Regions from separate parts of the Streptomyces sp. NPDC028314 genome, predicted to be linked through region 1. Evidence: riboswitches for the same ligand, from Rfam matches in the RefSeq annotation. Region 1 holds a riboswitch; the other holds the start of a gene.
What was found. Region 1 has a riboswitch for ZMP and ZTP ahead of ACZ4TG_RS15625 (bifunctional 5,10-methylenetetrahydrofolate dehydrogenase/5,10-methenyltetrahydrofolate cyclohydrolase). Riboswitches for the same ligand answer to the same signal wherever they lie in the genome.

Region 2: another riboswitch for ZMP and ZTP. It lies ahead of ACZ4TG_RS27630 (serine hydroxymethyltransferase); the one in region 1 lies ahead of ACZ4TG_RS15625 (bifunctional 5,10-methylenetetrahydrofolate dehydrogenase/5,10-methenyltetrahydrofolate cyclohydrolase).

Annotation. Positions count from the first base shown of each region.
Region 1 covers NZ_JBVHTP010000006.1:28,722-36,442, reverse strand. The annotation lists gene ACZ4TG_RS15635 (NAD(P)/FAD-dependent oxidoreductase) at 1-1,334, shown strand, start outside; gene ACZ4TG_RS15630 (MAB_1171c family putative transporter) at 1,334-2,518, shown strand; gene ACZ4TG_RS15625 (bifunctional 5,10-methylenetetrahydrofolate dehydrogenase/5,10-methenyltetrahydrofolate cyclohydrolase) at 2,632-3,477, opposite strand; ZMP/ZTP riboswitch at 3,624-3,717, opposite strand; gene ACZ4TG_RS15620 (methyltransferase domain-containing protein) at 3,797-4,558, shown strand; gene ACZ4TG_RS15615 (RNA polymerase sigma factor) at 4,783-6,369, shown strand; gene ACZ4TG_RS15610 (vWA domain-containing protein) at 6,384-7,721, opposite strand, start outside.
Region 2 covers NZ_JBVHTP010000013.1:72,676-80,396, forward strand. The annotation lists gene trpS (tryptophan--tRNA ligase) at 1-832, opposite strand, end outside; gene ACZ4TG_RS27630 (serine hydroxymethyltransferase) at 1,108-2,376, opposite strand; ZMP/ZTP riboswitch at 2,411-2,501, opposite strand; gene rocD (ornithine--oxo-acid transaminase) at 2,611-3,816, shown strand; gene ACZ4TG_RS27640 (glutathionylspermidine synthase family protein) at 3,933-5,129, opposite strand; gene ACZ4TG_RS27645 (hypothetical protein) at 5,137-5,439, opposite strand; gene ACZ4TG_RS27650 (hypothetical protein) at 5,563-6,372, shown strand; gene pdxR (MocR-like pyridoxine biosynthesis transcription factor PdxR) at 7,124-7,721, opposite strand, start outside.

The DNA of each region.
Region 1 (7,721 bases):
GGTCGGGCGGGGCGCGTGCCATCGAGGAGATCCTGCCGGGCATCGTCGAGGACTGGACGGCGGCGGGCGCCCTGCGCCGCAGCCTGCCCACCGAGCTCGTCACCAAGGCCGCCGAGGGCTGGATCCCGCGCTGCGGGGAGAAGCAGTTCAACATCTCCTGCAGCCGCGACCTCCTCGACTCGGTGGTCCGGACCCGGGTCACCGGCCTGAAGGGCGTGAGCACCCTCCAGCAGAGCCGGGTGCGCGCCCTGGAGGGTACGGCGGCGCGGATCACCGGAGTCCGGGTCGACACCCCGGAGGAAGAGGGCCGGCTGGTGGCCGCGGACCTCGTCGTCGACGCGAGCGGGCGCGGCTCCCGGGCCCGGACCTGGCTCCAGGAACTGGGCGTGGGGCCCATCGAGCAGGCCGAGGTCGACTCCGGCCTGGTCTACGCGACCCGGATCTTCGAGGCGCCCGCCGGAGCCCACGCGATGGGCTTCCCCATCGTCAACGTCCAGTCGGACCCGCGCGTGCCCGTCCCCGGCCGCACCGCGACGATCGTCCCGATCGAGAACGGCCAGTGGCAGGCCACCCTGTCGGGCACCCGCGGCGGCCAGCCGACCGCCGACCCCGACGCGTTCGTCCCGTTCGCCAAGGACCTGCGGGACCCGATCGTCGGGCAACTGCTGGACGGCAGGAAGCCGCTCACGGACGTGGCCGTCACCCAGGGCACCGCCAACCGCCGCGTCTTCTTCGAGAAGGCCGACCTGCCCGAGGGCTTCTTCGCCGTCGGGGACTCCGTCGCCACCTTCAACCCGCTGTACGGGCAGGGCATGACGGTCGCCGCCCAGGGGCTGCTCGCCGTACGCGGCCTGCTGCGCGCGAAGGGGCTGGCGCAGCCCGCCGTGGGCCGGGCGGCGCAGCGCGCGCTCGCCCCGCAGGTGGCCACCGCCTGGGAGCTCGCCACCTCGCAGGACATGCTCTACCCGCAGGCGACCGCCACCGGCATGAAGCCGAAGCCGGGGGCACGGCTGGTGGCCCGGTACGTGAGCCGGCTGATGACCGGGGCCACCACCCAGGAGGCGCTCACCGCCGCGTTCTTCCAGGTCATCACCATGACCAGCCCGCCCACCCACTGGTTCCGCCCGGACGTGCTCTGGCGGGTGCTGCGGGCCTCCGACCGCAGCGCCCACAAGGCGGCCCCGCTCACCGCTGCCGAGCGGACCATCGCCGGGCTCGACGGGGCCGGTAGCGGGCCCGGGAAGCAGCCCGCGGTCGACTCCGGCGGCCAGGACGACCCCGGCAGCCGGAACGACCGCGGGAGCACCCCCGCCGACCCCGTCCGCCACCCCTGATGGAGAACGGCCTGATCCTCTACGGATCGGGGGCGGTCATGGCGCTGGCGCTGCTGATCAAGCTGCCGGCGCTGCGCCGCGCCCGGGACCAGCCGCTGATGCGGGCGGTGTGCGCGGTGCTGGCGGTCGGCTGCCTGCTCATGGCGCTGGCGGCGCCGCCGACGATCGCCTGGGTCAACGAAGTCACCGGGGTCGTCAACTGCGCCGCCCCGCTGGTGTACAGCGTCCTGACCGCGTTCTCCGGCGCCTGCATCGCGCTGATCCTCCAGTGGGCCGGCGGCCCGCCGGAGAGCGTGCGGCGGGCCACCCGGCTGACGGTGGCCGCGTTCACGGCCGTCACGCTCCTGCTCAACGTGCTGTTCGTGGCCGGTGACGCGCCGGTGGAACGGCTCCGCGACTTCGACACGTACTACGCCGGCACGCCCTGGCTGCGCGAGATGATCATCGGCTACCTGCTGGCGCACACCGTGGGCAGTACCGCGCTGAGCACCCTGTGCTGGAAGTGGATGCTGAGGGTCGACCGCTCGCTGCGGCCGCTGCGCACCGGGCTGGCGCTGCTCATGCTCGGCGGGCTGCTCGACATCGGCTACCTCGTCGCGAAGTGGGCGGCGGTGGGCGCCCGCTGGACCGGCCGGGACTGGGACTGGCTGTCCACGTACGCGGCTCCGCCGTTCGCCTCGGCGGCGGCCCTGATGGTCGGGGCCGGCTTCCTCGTGCCGCTGGTCGGCGCCTCGGCGGCCTGGCGGGACTTCAGCCAGTACCGGCGGCTGCGCCCGCTGTGGCGGGCGCTGCGCGGCTTCGCGTCGGCCAGCGTGACGACCGTGCCGCTGACGTGGTGGTCGCCGGTCGGGATCCGGCTGATCCACCGCGAGTCGGTGATCGACGACGGGCTGCTGGCCCTCGCGTCCTGGTTCGACCCCGCCGTGCGCGACGCCGCGTACGAGGCCGCGTGCGCGCAGGGCCTGACCGGTCCGGCGGCTTCGGTGGTGGCCGACGCGGCCATGCTGGCGGCCGCCTGCCGGCGCCGGGCGGCCGCCGACCGGGCGGGTACGGCCGCGCGCCCCGGGCCGGGGCATCCGGCGCCGCCCCGGCCGGCCCCGCAGCCGCTGGCCGCCCTGGCCCGGGAGTTCCGGTCCTCGCCCATCGTGGCGGAGTTCCGCCGCGGGGCGGCGGTCGGCCGCTGACCGCCGGCGCCGGGTCGCGGTCCGGCCGGGGCGCGGGCCGGGGCGCGGAACGCCCCGGACCGAAGGGCCCGGGGCGTTCGTCGTACGTCGTACGTCGTCGGCAGCGGCCGGGGTCAGAGGTCCGCGAGGTCCAGCCCGGCCTGGGCGGCGGCCGCCCGGACGGTCTGTTCCAGGAGCACGGCGATGGTCATCGGGCCGACACCGCCGGGGACCGGGGTGATCAGCGAGGCGCGGGCGGCGGCCGACTCGAAGTGCACGTCGCCGACGTTGCCCTCGTTGTAGCCCGCGTCCAGGACCACGGCGCCCGGCTTGATGTCCTCGCCCCGGATGAACTCGGCCTTGCCGACGGCCGCGACCAGCACATCGGCCTGGCGCACGATCGAGGGCAGGTCCCGGGTGCGGGAGTGGCAGTAGGTGACGGTGGCGTTCCGCTCCAGCAGCAGCATCCCGGCGGGCTTGCCCAGGATCGCGCTGCGGCCGACGACGACCGCGTGCTTGCCGGTCAGGTCCACGTCGTAGGCCTCCAGCAGGCGCATGATGCCGCCGGGGGTGCAGGAGACGAAGCCCGGCAGGCCGAAGCCCATGGCGGCGAAGGAGTGCATGGTCACACCGTCCACGTCCTTGCCGGGGGCGATGGCCTCGAAGGCGGCGCGCTCGTCGATGTGGTGCGGGACCGGGTGCTGGAGCAGGATGCCGCTGATCTCGGGGTCCTCGGAGAGGGCCGTGATAGCGGCGACGAGCTCCTCGGTGGTCGTCTCCGCCGGGAGTTCCACGTGGCGGGAGGTGATCCCGGCCTTGGCGCAGCGGTTCTGCTTCATGCGGACGTAGGTGACCGAGGCGGGGTCCTCGCCGACCAGCACGGTCGCGAGACAGGGAGCGGTGCCGGTGCGCTCGGTGAGCTTCGCCGCGTGGGCGGCCGTCTGCTCCGAGATGCGGCGGGCGAGGGCGGTGCCGTCCATGAGGCGGGCGGTCCGGCCCTGGCCGGTGCGGGCCTGGTCGGCCTGCGTCTGGTCGGCCTGCGTCTGGTCGGCCTGTGCCTGATCGGCCTGTGCCTGATCGGTCTGGGCAGTCGTCATAGGGGTCTCCTGAGCGTCGCTGCGGGATCGCGGTTCGCCCAGGCGCGCGGCAGTCGACGTACGGGGGTACGCCGGGCCGCTCCCCGGTGGTGATCCACCCGAACGCCAGTCACGGCCCGCCGCCCACTCTAGTCGACGGCCGTGCGGAGCCCCCCGGCGATACCCGGTGGATGCCCGGCGCCCGACCTGGGACGATCGAGACATGACGCGTACTTTCGACCATCTCGTCGCGGAGGCGGAATCGGTCTCCGTGGAGGGCTGGGACTTCTCCTGGCTCGACGGCCGGGCCTCCGAGCAGCGCCCTTCCTGGGGCTATCAGGGGCTGCTGCGCGAACGCCTCTCCCGGGCCGGCTCCGCCCTCGACATCCAGACCGGAGGCGGCGAGGTGCTCGCCGGGGCCGCGCCGCTGCCCCCGCTCATGGCGGCCACCGAGTCCTGGCCGCCGAACATCGACAAGGCGACCCGGCTGCTGCACCCGCTGGGCGCGGTCGTGGTCGCGGACTCCGACGAACCGCCGCTGCCGTTCGGCGACGGGGCCTTCGAGCTGGTCTGCAGCAGGCACCCGGTGACCATCTGGTGGGAGGAGATCGCGCGGGTCCTTCGCCCGGGCGGTACGTACCTCTCGCAGCAGGTCGGTCCGGCCAGTGTCTTCGAGCTCGTGGAGTACTTCCTGGGCCCGCAGCCGGAGGAGGTCAGGCGCGGCCGGCACCCCGACGACGCGGTCGCGCAGGCTCGGGAGGCGGGCCTGGAAGTCGTCGATCTGCGCTCCGAACGACTGCGGACGGAGTTCAACGACATCGGAGCCGTGATCTACTTTCTACGGAAGGTGATCTGGATGGTGCCGGGCTTCACGGTCGGGCACTACCGGGACCGGTTGCGCGAGCTGCACGAACGGATCGAACGCGAAGGCCCGTTCGTCGCGCACACCTCCCGCTTCCTCATCGAGGCCCGCAAAACGGGCTGAGGGAACGGGCGGAGGAGGGCGGACGGATCCACGCCGGATCGGTTGCGCCGCCACAGCGTGGCGCAGGTCACTCAATTCAGCGCGTAACGAATCGACTCGGGCATGCGATGAACCGACAGGTGTCCTCGCGCGGCCCGGAATACAGACCCCCCTCGGGTCTGTTTCCCGAGTTCGCGCGATGATGTCCGGCCCACCCCTTATCTGTTCGCAACGAGAGGCTCCTTGTGTCGCTCAGCCCGTCCCGTACGTTCCCTCCGGAGATCGCCGAATCGGAGGCCCTGGTCACGCTCGTCGAGCGAGGCCGCGAGCAGGGTCACATCAACGGTGATGACGTGCGCCAGGCCTTCGAGGCCGGCCGCATCCCGGTGGACCAGTGGAAGCGGGTCCTGCGCAGCCTGAACCAGGTCCTGGACGAGGAGGGTGTCGCCCTCCACGTCAGCGCGGCCCCCGCCACCAAGGCTGCCGCGAAGAAGCCGCGCAAGGCGGCCGCCGCCCCCGCCCGCACCGTGACCAAGAAGGCCGCCGCCGCGCCGCGCCCCATCGGCGCGCGCAAGGCCTCGGCCACCAGCCCGGCCACGGCGGCGGCGATATCCGCTCCGTCGGCCTCCGGCACCGAGGAGGAGGTGGCGGCCGAGGCCGCCGCCGAGCCGAAGAAGCGGACGGTCAAGAAGACCGCCGCGAAGAAGGCCACGGCCACCAAGAAGACGGCCGCGGCGAAGAAGACCGGCGCGAAGGACGCCGACGAGGGCGAGACCCCCGCCGTCGAGGGCGAGGACTGGGCGGCCGAGGACCTGGCCGACGAGGCCGAGGAAGAGGCCCCCAAGGCCGCGGGCACCCAGGGCTTCGTCCTGTCCGACGACGACGAGGACGACGCCCCGGCGCAGACGGTCATGGTCGCGGGCGCCACCGCCGACCCCGTCAAGGACTACCTCAAGCTCATCGGCAAGGTGCCGCTGCTCAACGCCGAGCAGGAGGTCGAGCTCGCCAAGCGCATCGAGGCGGGCCTCTTCTCCGAGTACAAGCTCGAAGAGGAGGAGGACCACAAGCCCGCGTTCAAGCGCGAGCTGGAGATCCTCGTCGAGGACGGCCGCCGCGCCAAGAACCACCTGCTGGAGGCCAACCTCCGTCTCGTGGTCTCCCTCGCCAAGCGCTACACCGGCCGCGGCATGCTCTTCCTGGACCTGATCCAGGAGGGCAACGTCGGTCTGATCCGCGCCGTGGAGAAGTTCGACTACACCAAGGGCTTCAAGTTCTCCACGTACGCGACCTGGTGGATCCGGCAGGCGATCACGCGTGCCATGGCCGACCAGTCGCGCACCATCCGCATCCCCGTCCACATGGTCGAGATCATCAACAAGCTCGCCCGTGTGCAGCGCCAGATGCTCCAGGACCTCGGTCGCGAGCCCACTCCGGAGGAGCTGGGCAAGGAACTCGACATGACCCCCGAGAAGGTCATCGAGGTCCAGAAGTACGGCCGCGAGCCGATCTCCCTGCACACCCCCCTGGGTGAGGAGGGCGACAGCGAGTTCGGTGACCTCATCGAGGACTCCGAGGCGGTCGTGCCGGCCGACGCGGTGTCGTTCACCTTCCTCCAGGAGCAGCTCCAGTCGATCCTGGGCACGCTCTCCGAGCGTGAGGCGGGTGTCGTCTCCATGCGCTACGGCCTGAACGACGGCCAGCCGAAGACCCTGGACGAGATCGGCCGCGTGTACGGGGTCACCCGTGAGCGCATCCGCCAGATCGAGTCCAAGACCATGTCGAAGCTGCGCCACCCGTCGCGTTCCCAGGTGCTGCGCGACTACCTCGACTAGACCGGCCCCGCCCCTCAGGCCAGTCGGAAGACCGGCCCCCGGGGCGTGAACGGCAGGGAGGCACCCTGCGGGATCAGGTAGGCGTGCTCGCGCCGGATCCGCAGGGTGTCGCACCACCCGTCCGTGATCACCAGCACCGGCGCCTGCGGAGGGAAGTCCTCCGCACGCTGGAGCAGGTCGATGCCCGGCTGGAGCTCGGTTCCGCCGCGTCCGCGCACCCGTACCCGGCCCGCGATCTCGGTCGGTGCGACGAAGCCCGCGTCGTACGGCGCCGCGTCACAGAACACGACGCGTGCCGCCGGTACGTCGCGGGCTTCGGCGTACGAGGCGATCGCGCCCAGCGCCTTGCCGAGCAGGGCGGCGCTCATCGACCCGGAGGTGTCGAGCACGACGCCGAAGGTGCAGCGGGCGACCTCCTCGGGCGGGAAGTACCGGCCCGCGCGCGGGATGTCCGGGGTGGAGGCCTGGCGGCGGGCCGGGCGCGCGAAGCTCCGTACGGCCTGCGGCCTCGGCACGTACTCGTCGAACCAGCGGGCGAGCCGCGCGTCCCAGGGCACGGGCGGGTGGGCCAGGGCCCGGATCTCCTGGATCAGCCCGGCGGGCAGCAGCCCGCGCTCCCCGTACACGTGCAGGTCGTGGCCCTGGACCAGGCCGCGGCGGTAGAACTCGTCGAGGTCGGTGTACGGCCCGCTCCCCGGGTGGGGCAGCGGTTCCCCCAGGATGTCCCCCAGGCCCTTGCCGCGCAGGGTGGCCAGGCGGCGCGTCCGGCGCAGGTCGGTGGTGATCCGGTCGTAGACCTCCTCGACGGAGAGGCCCTTCAGCTCCGGGTCGTAGAGCAGTCCCTCGGGCATGGCGCCGACGCCCATCTCGACGAGCCAGCCGTTGACGACGTAGTCGGCGGCCACGTTGTGCAGGTACGGGTCGCGGGCGCCGCGGCGCTCGCCGTGGCGCAGGGCCGCGTGCAGCATCTCGTGGGCCAGGACGAACCGCCATTCCTCGTCGTCGAGGGTGCGCAGCGGGTTGACGTAGATCTCCCCGGCGCTCGCGCTGACGGCGGCGATCGCGATGCCCTGGGCGCGGGCCAGTTCGGCGTGGGCAACGATCCGCAGTCCCGCGGCGAGCCCGCCGAGCAGCGGGTACGAGGAGACGAACCAGTTCAGGGCCCGGTCCCAGGGGTGCCGGCGGACCCGCTCTCCGGTGACGCGGTCGCGGCGGCCGCCGGCCGTGTCCATGGCGGCGGAGACGCTGCGGGTCAGGGCGTGCGCGAAGGCGGTCTCCCAGTCCGGGACGGCGGTGCCGAGGACGCGGTGGGTCACGAGGACCTGGTCGGGGTGCTCGCCGGCCGTGCCGCA
Region 2 (7,721 bases), on a different contig from region 1:
CCGTCTTCAGCGCGCCGTAGCCCTTGCCCTCGTACCGGGCCTCCAGCTCGGTGACGGACTCGCCCGTGAGGGTGGAGTAGATCGTGAGCAGGTTGCTGACGCCGGGCTTCTTCTCGGTGTCGAAGCGGATCTCGGCCTCGGTGTCGGTGACCGCGCTCTTGATCTTCTTCTCGGTGACCTTGGGCTCGTCGAGGAGGTTGATCAGGCCCTTGGGGGACGAGGCGGACTTCGACATCTTGATCGCCGGGTCCTGGAGGTCGTAGATCTTCGCGACCTCCTTGACGATGTGCGCGGCGGGGAGCGTGAAGGTCTGGCCGAAGCGCGTGTTGAAGCGCTCGGCCAGGTCGCGGGTCAGCTCGATGTGCTGGCGCTGGTCCTCGCCGACGGGGACGGAGTTCGCCTGGTAGAGCAGGATGTCGGCGACCTGGAGGATCGGGTACGTGAACAGGCCGACGGTGGCGTTGTTGGCGCCCTGCTTGGCGGACTTGTCCTTGAACTGGGTCATCCGGCTCGCCTCACCGAAGCCGGTGATGCAGTTCATGACCCAGCCGAGCTGCGCGTGCTCGGGCACGTGGCTCTGGATGAAGAGCGTGCAGCGCTCGGGGTCCAGGCCGGCGGCGAGCAGCTGGGCGGCGGAGAGCCGGGTGTTCGCGCGCAGTTCCTTCGGATCCTGCGGCATGGTGATCGCGTGCAGGTCGACGACCATGTAGAAGGCGTCGTGCGTCTCCTGCAGGGCGACGTACTGACGGATGGCTCCGAGGTAGTTCCCGAGGTGGAACGAACCGGAGGTGGGCTGGATGCCGGAGAGCGCGCGAGGACGGTCAGAAGCCATGGCCTCATTCTCTCAGGTGCGGGGGCGGGCTCGGGCCCTTCGCTGGCCGGAACCGTCCGGGTCCGCGGGCCCCGCGGGCCCCCGCCCCGGACGGCGCCCCGCCCGCCGTGCGGGGGCCGCCCACGTACCGGGCAGTAGTCAGGCGGCCGGATCTTGCCCCGGCCGAGCGACCGCTTTCCGGGGCGCCGCCGGACAGATCCGGCCCTCGCCGGCGTTCGAGGCGCGGATTGCGGGGCGCGGGGCGCGGGGCGGAGCCCCGCGACGCCGCCGCAGGGTCACGACAACGGGAGCCCCGGTGCCGGGAAGGCCGCCATCAGGTCGGTGACCTCGGCGCGGACGGCGGCCAGGGCCGGCTCGTCCCCCTTGGCGGCGGCCTCGACCGCGCGGGAGATCCAGTCGGCCACCACCGGCATGTGCTCCTGCGACAGGCCCCGCGAGGTGAGCGAAGGCGTGCCGATCCGGATGCCCGACGGGTCGAACGGCTTGCGCGGGTCGAACGGGACCGTGTTGTAGTTCACCACGATGCCCGCCCGGTCCAGCGCCTTGGCGGCGATCTTGCCCGGGACGCCCCGCGAGGTCAGGTCCATCAGGATCAGGTGGTTGTCCGTACCGCCCGAGACGAGGTCGAAGCCCCGCTCCAGCAGGGCGGCGGCCAGCGCCTTGGCGTTGGCGACGACCGCGTGCGCGTAAGAGACGAACGCCGGCTGCGCCGCCTCGTGCAGCGCGACCGCGATACCGGCCGTCGTCTGGTTGTGCGGGCCGCCCTGGAGGCCCGGGAAGACCGCCTTGTCGATGGCCTTCGCGTGCTCCTCACGGCACATCAGCATCGCGCCGCGCGGACCGCGCAGGGTCTTGTGGGTGGTGGTGGAGATGACGTCCACGTGCCCGGCCGGCGAGGGGTGCGCCCCGCCCGCGATCAGGCCCGCGATGTGCGCGACGTCGGCCACCAGGACCGAGCCCGCCTCCTTCGCGATGGAGGCGAAGGCCTCGAAGTCGATCGTGCGGGGCAGCGCCGTACCGCCACAGAAGATGATCTTCGGGCGTTCCGCGAGGGCCAGCTCGCGCACCGCGTCGTAGTCGATCCGGCCGGTCTCCGCCGAGACGCCGTACTGCACGCCCCGGAACCACGAGCCCGTCGCCGAGACGCCCCAGCCGTGCGTGAGGTGGCCGCCCATCGGCAGGGCCATGCCCATCACCGTGTCGCCGGGCTTCGCGAAGGCCAGGTAGACGGCCAGGTTGGCCGGAGAGCCGGAGTACGGCTGCACGTTCGCGTGGTCCACGCCGAACAGGCCCTTCGCCCGCTCGACGGCCAGCGCCTCGACGCGGTCGATGTTCTGCTGGCCCTCGTAGTAGCGGCGGCCCGGGTAGCCCTCGCTGTACTTGTTCTGCAGGACCGTGCCGGAGGCCTCCAGCACGGCGGCGGACACGTAGTTCTCGCTGGGGATCAGCCGCAGGGTCTCGGCCTGCAGTACTTCCTCCGCCTCGACGAAGGACGCCAGCTCGGGGTCGGTCGCGAAAAGGGCGGGATGGCGGCGCGCGGTCATGGCGGCTCCTCCGGGGTCGATGTCGTCTTCGTCCCCGCGAGGCCCAGGCGAGCGGCCGTGTATGCGGTCGTGCGCGCACGGCTCCCCCGGAGTTGGTTCTCCGTACGCCAGTCGCCGTGCGTGGGGCCCACCTTAGCGGGCACGCCACGAGAAAGGTTTCTCCGTCCGCATCGCGAGCGAGGATGGAAAGTGACGCCACCCTCGTCACAGGCCTGACGGACGATCGGAGACCCCGTGTCGAATACTGCTGATGCCATCCGCTCCGCCGACGCGCACAGCGCGCACAACTACCATCCCCTGCCCATCGTCGTCGCGTCGGCGGAAGGCGCGTGGATGACCGACGTGGAGGGCCGCAGGTATCTCGACATGCTGGCCGGTTACTCGGCGCTCAATTTCGGCCACGGCAACCGCCGGCTGATCGACGCCGCCCGCGCCCAGCTGGAGCGGGTCACCCTCACCTCCCGCGCCTTCCACCACGACCGCTTCGCGGACTTCTGTACCGAACTCGCCGCGCTGTGCGGCAAGGAGATGGTGCTGCCCATGAACACGGGCGCGGAAGCCGTGGAGACGGCGGTGAAGACCGCCCGCAAGTGGGGCTACGAGGTCAAGGGCGTCCCGGACGGCCACGCCAAGATCGTGGTCGCGGCCGACAACTTCCACGGCCGGACCACCACCATCGTGTCCTTCTCCACGGACCACGAGGCCCGCGACCACTTCGGCCCGTACACGCCGGGCTTCGAGATCGTCCCGTACGGCGACCTCACCGCGCTCGCCCACGCCGTCACGGAGAACACCGTCGCCGTGCTGCTGGAGCCGATCCAGGGCGAGGCGGGGGTCCTCGTACCGCCCGCCGGCTACCTGCGGGGCGTACGGGAACTCACGCGCGAGCGGAACGTCCTGTTCATGGCGGACGAGATCCAGTCGGGCCTCGGCCGCACCGGCAAGACCTTCGCCTGCGAGCACGAGGGGGTCGTCCCCGACGTGTACATCCTGGGCAAGGCCCTGGGCGGCGGGGTCGTGCCCGTGTCCGCCGTCGTCGCGGACCGGGACGTGCTCGGCGTGTTCCGGCCCGGCGAGCACGGCTCCACCTTCGGCGGGAACCCGCTCGCCTGCGCGGTCGCCCTGGAGGTGATCGCGATGCTCCGCTCGGGCGAGTACCAGCAGCGCGCCGCCGAACTCGGCGACCACCTGCACCGGGAGCTGAACCTGCTGGTCGGCGGGGGCGCGGTGACCGCCGTACGGGGCCGCGGACTGTGGGCGGGCGTCGACATCGACCCGGCGCGCGGCACGGGCCGGGAGATCTCCGAGAAGCTGATGGAACTCGGGGTGCTGGTGAAGGACACCCACGGATCGACCATCCGGATCGCGCCCCCGCTGGTGATCAGCAAGGAGGACCTGGACTGGGGGCTGGACCAGCTGCGTTCGGTGCTCTCCGCCTAGAGCGGTCCTCCCGGACCGGGCTGCCGGACCGGGCTGCCGGACCGGGCTGCCGGACCGGGCTGCCGGACCGGGCTGCCGGACCGGGCTGCCGGACCGGGCTGCCGGGCCGGCCACGGTCAGAGGATGACGTGGGGCAGGAAACGGGCGTACTCGTCCGTGACCGGCCCCGCGGACTCCCGGATGCCCAGCCCCGCCGCTTCCTCCTCGACGACCCACGCGCCGAGCACCACCCGGTTGCCGTCGAAGTCGGGCAGCGGGGCCAGGGCCTGGAAGACGTACGTCTCGCCCTCGTCCGGGACGAACGGCTCCGCGTCCGCGCCCGCCGCGTGCAGGCTCACCCCGGCCCCCTCGCGGCCCAGCAGGGGCTTGGCCGCGTACCCGGTGGTCTCCGCGAGCTCGCGCGGGCCGTCGAGATAGGCGGGCAGCAGGTTCGGGTGCTCGGGGAACAGCTCCCACAGGATCGCCAGCAGCGCCTTGTTGGAGAGCAGCATCTTCCACAGCGGCTCGATCCAGCAGGTGGTGCCGGAGCCGCCGCCGTGGTCGTAGGTGCCGAGGACCTGCGGGCCGAACTCGTCGGTGGCCAGCCACTCCCACGGGTAGAGCTTGAAGCAGCTGCGGATGAAGCGCAGCTTCTCGTCGACGAACCGGCCGGACAGGCTGTCCCAGCCGATCTGCTCGACGGACAGGGCCTGCGTGTCCAGGCCCGCCTGCTCGGCGGTCTCCTGGAGGTAGGCCACCGTCATCAGGTCCTCGCCGAGCTCGTCGGTCTCGGAGTGCGCGAAGTGCACCGGGCCGGGAGGCAGCAGCTCGGCCTGCCGGCGCCAGCCCTCGACGAGCCGCTCGTGGAGCGAGTTCCACTGATCGGCGCCGGGGAAGCGCTCCTCCATCCAGAACCACTGCGGACTCGCCGCCTCCACCAGGGAGGTGGGGGTGTCGGCGTTGTACTCCAGCATCTTCGCGGGGCTGCCGGAGCCGTCGTAGCGCAGGTCGAAGCGGCCGTAGAGGGAAGGCTGCTCGGCGCGCCGGTGCCAGGACCCGGCGATCAGCGCGGCGAGTTTCGGGTCGGTGATGCCGAGGTCGGCGAAACGGTCCTGCTCGACGATGTGCGCGGCCGCGGCCAGGCACATGGCGTGCAGCTCCTCGACGACGTTCTCCAGCGCCTCGACCTCCGGGAGGGAGAACGAGTAGTACGCGCTCTCGTCCCAGTAGGGGCGCAGGGAGTCGTCGGGATACCGGGTCAGGGGGTAGATCAGCCCCTGCTCCTCGACGGTCTTCTGCCAGCCGGGGCGGGGCTCGATGGTGTGCCGCTGCATGGGGTGCTCAGCCGCCGGAGGAGCCGGAGCTCTTGTGGCCGCCGATGCCGCCGCGGGTGACGGCGGACTTGTCGAAGCTGCCGCCGCCCACCTTGCCGTTGGACACGCTGCCGCCGTAGTAGTAGGCGCCGTGGCCGCCGCTCTTGCACTCCTTGCTGTCCAACTTCTTCAGCGTGGAGCGGTCGGCGCAGCGCTTGTCGGGCTCGTCGCTGCTGCCGCAGGCCACGAGGGTGGCTGCGAGCAGGCCCATGCCGCCGAGCGCGACGGCGCCCGAGCGCATCCGGCGCTGGGTGGTCTTGCTGGTGTCCATCTGAGATCGCTCCCTGGGTGGCGTGGTCCCGACAGACTAGAACGGGGTTGCCGGGGGATGGAATCCAGCCGTCGTCACACCCTTGTCACGACGGTGACCTAGAGTCAGTTCGTGCTCCTTGGGATGATTTGCGCACTTGGCGCGGCGGTCTGTTTCGGTACGGCGTCGGTCCTCCAGGCGGTCGCGGCACGGGCCGCCGAGCCGGGAACGGGCTCCGGGGTGGACGTCTCGCTGCTGCTGCGGGCGCTCCGGCAGTGGCGGTACGTGGCGGGCCTCTCCCTGGACGCGGTCGGCTTCGTCCTCCAGATCATCGCCCTGCGGCACATCCCGATCTACGCGGTGGGCGCGGCCCTGGCGGCCAGCCTCGCCGTGACGGCGGTGGTCGCGTCCCGGCTGCTGCGCGTACGGCTGAGCGGGCTGGAGTGGGGCGCGGTGGGACTGGTCTGCCTCGGGCTCCTGATGCTGGGGCTCTCCTCGGGGGAAGAGGGCTCCGGGACCGGATCCCTCGCACTGAAGCTGGGCCTGCTGGGGGTGGCGGGGCTGGTGCTGCTGGTGGGGGCGGTGGCGGGCGGCCTGCCGGACCGCGCCCGGGCCCTGACCCTCGGCCTGGCGGCGGGCACGGGCTTCGGGGTCGTCGAAGTCGCCGTCCGCCTCATCGACGACGTCTCGCTGTCGACCCTGGCCAACCCGGCGCTGTACGCGCTGCTGCTGGGCGGCGGGGCGGCCTTCCTGCTGCTCACCTCCGCCCTGCAGCGCGGCTCGGTGACGGCGGCGACGGCCGGGATGGTGCTGGGCGAGACGATCGGCCCGGCGGTGGTGGGGGTGGTGTGGCTCGGCGACCGCACCCGCGAGGGGCTGACCTGGCTCGCCGTGGCCGGCTTCGCCATCGCCGTGGCGGGCTCCCTGGCCCTGGCCCGCTTCGGCGAACCGTAGCCCTGGCCGGGCGGTTGCCCTGGCCGGGCGGTTTGACGGGGTTTCGGGGTGTCCCCGTGGCCCCTGCCGTTGCCCTGGCCGGGCGGGGAACGGGCTGCCCCTGCGGGGCGGGGCTCGTTTGCAGCTCGGCTGCTGCGGCCGCCTCAAGCGCCGACGGGGCTGGGTTTGGCTGCGCTCTGGGCGGGGTGCCGGGGACGCCGCCGGGGTGGGGTGTGGTCCGGGGCGGGCATGATTTATGGCGCCCCAGCCGGGTCCCCAGTTGCCGGGCGGTACAGGGCGCCAACAAATCACGTTTTAGCCCCGGACAACACCCCACCCCGACACCGCCCCCGGCCACGAAGCCCAACCCCCGCGGTAGGGGACAGTTATCCGACCACCGGGGTCGGTGACGGGGCCGGGGTGGGGTGTCGACCGGGGCTAAAACGTGATTTGTGGCGCACAGAAGCCCGAACATTCAAAGCCCTGAACAGGCGCCATAAATCATGCCCGCCCCGGACGACACCCCACCCCGGACCCGGCACCGACCCACCACCCCAGCCCCGCCGGCGCTTGAGGCGACACGCAGCAGCCGAGCTGCAAACCGACCCGGCCCGGCACGGGGCACCCCGAACCCCGCCACCCGCCCGGCCAGGGCAACGGCAGCCGAGCTGCAAAGCGGCCCGGCCCGGCACGGGACACCCCGAACCCCGGAAACCGCCCGGCCAGGGCAACGGCAAACAGGCCCGGGGTACCGGGGGCACCCCGAGCCCCGTTAACGCCCGGCCAGGGCAACCGCTTTGAGGGCCCCCAGCGCCCCCCACCACGCGCTGTCCGACGGGGTCCCGTACCCCACCACCACCGCGTCGCGCATCGGCATGTCCGACTCCGGGTGCCGGTAGCGCGAGAGGCCCTCCAGGGCCAGGTCGTGCCAGGCCGCCGCCTGGATCAGGGACGGCTCCGTGCCCGCCGGGAGGTCCAGCACCGCGTGCAGGCCCGCCGCGATGCCGGACAGCGTCACGGCCTCCCGCGTGGCCAGCGCCGCGACCAGCGCGTCCCGCCGCCGCCGGTACCGCAGCCGCATCCCCCGCACGTGGCGGTCGTACGCCCCCGACCTCAGGAACTCGGCCAGCGTCAGCTGGTCCAGCGCGCTGGACGTCCAGTCGATCCGGCCCTTCATCGCCATCACCTCCCCCACCAGCTCCGCCGGTACCACCATCCAGCCCATCCGGAGCCCCGGGGCCAGGGACTTGCTCGCCGTGCCCAGGTACACCACCCGGTCCGGGTCCAGCCCCTGCAACGCCCCCACCGGCTGGCGGTCGTAGCGGAACTCCCCGTCGTAGTCGTCCTCCAGGATCAGCCCGCCCGTGGTC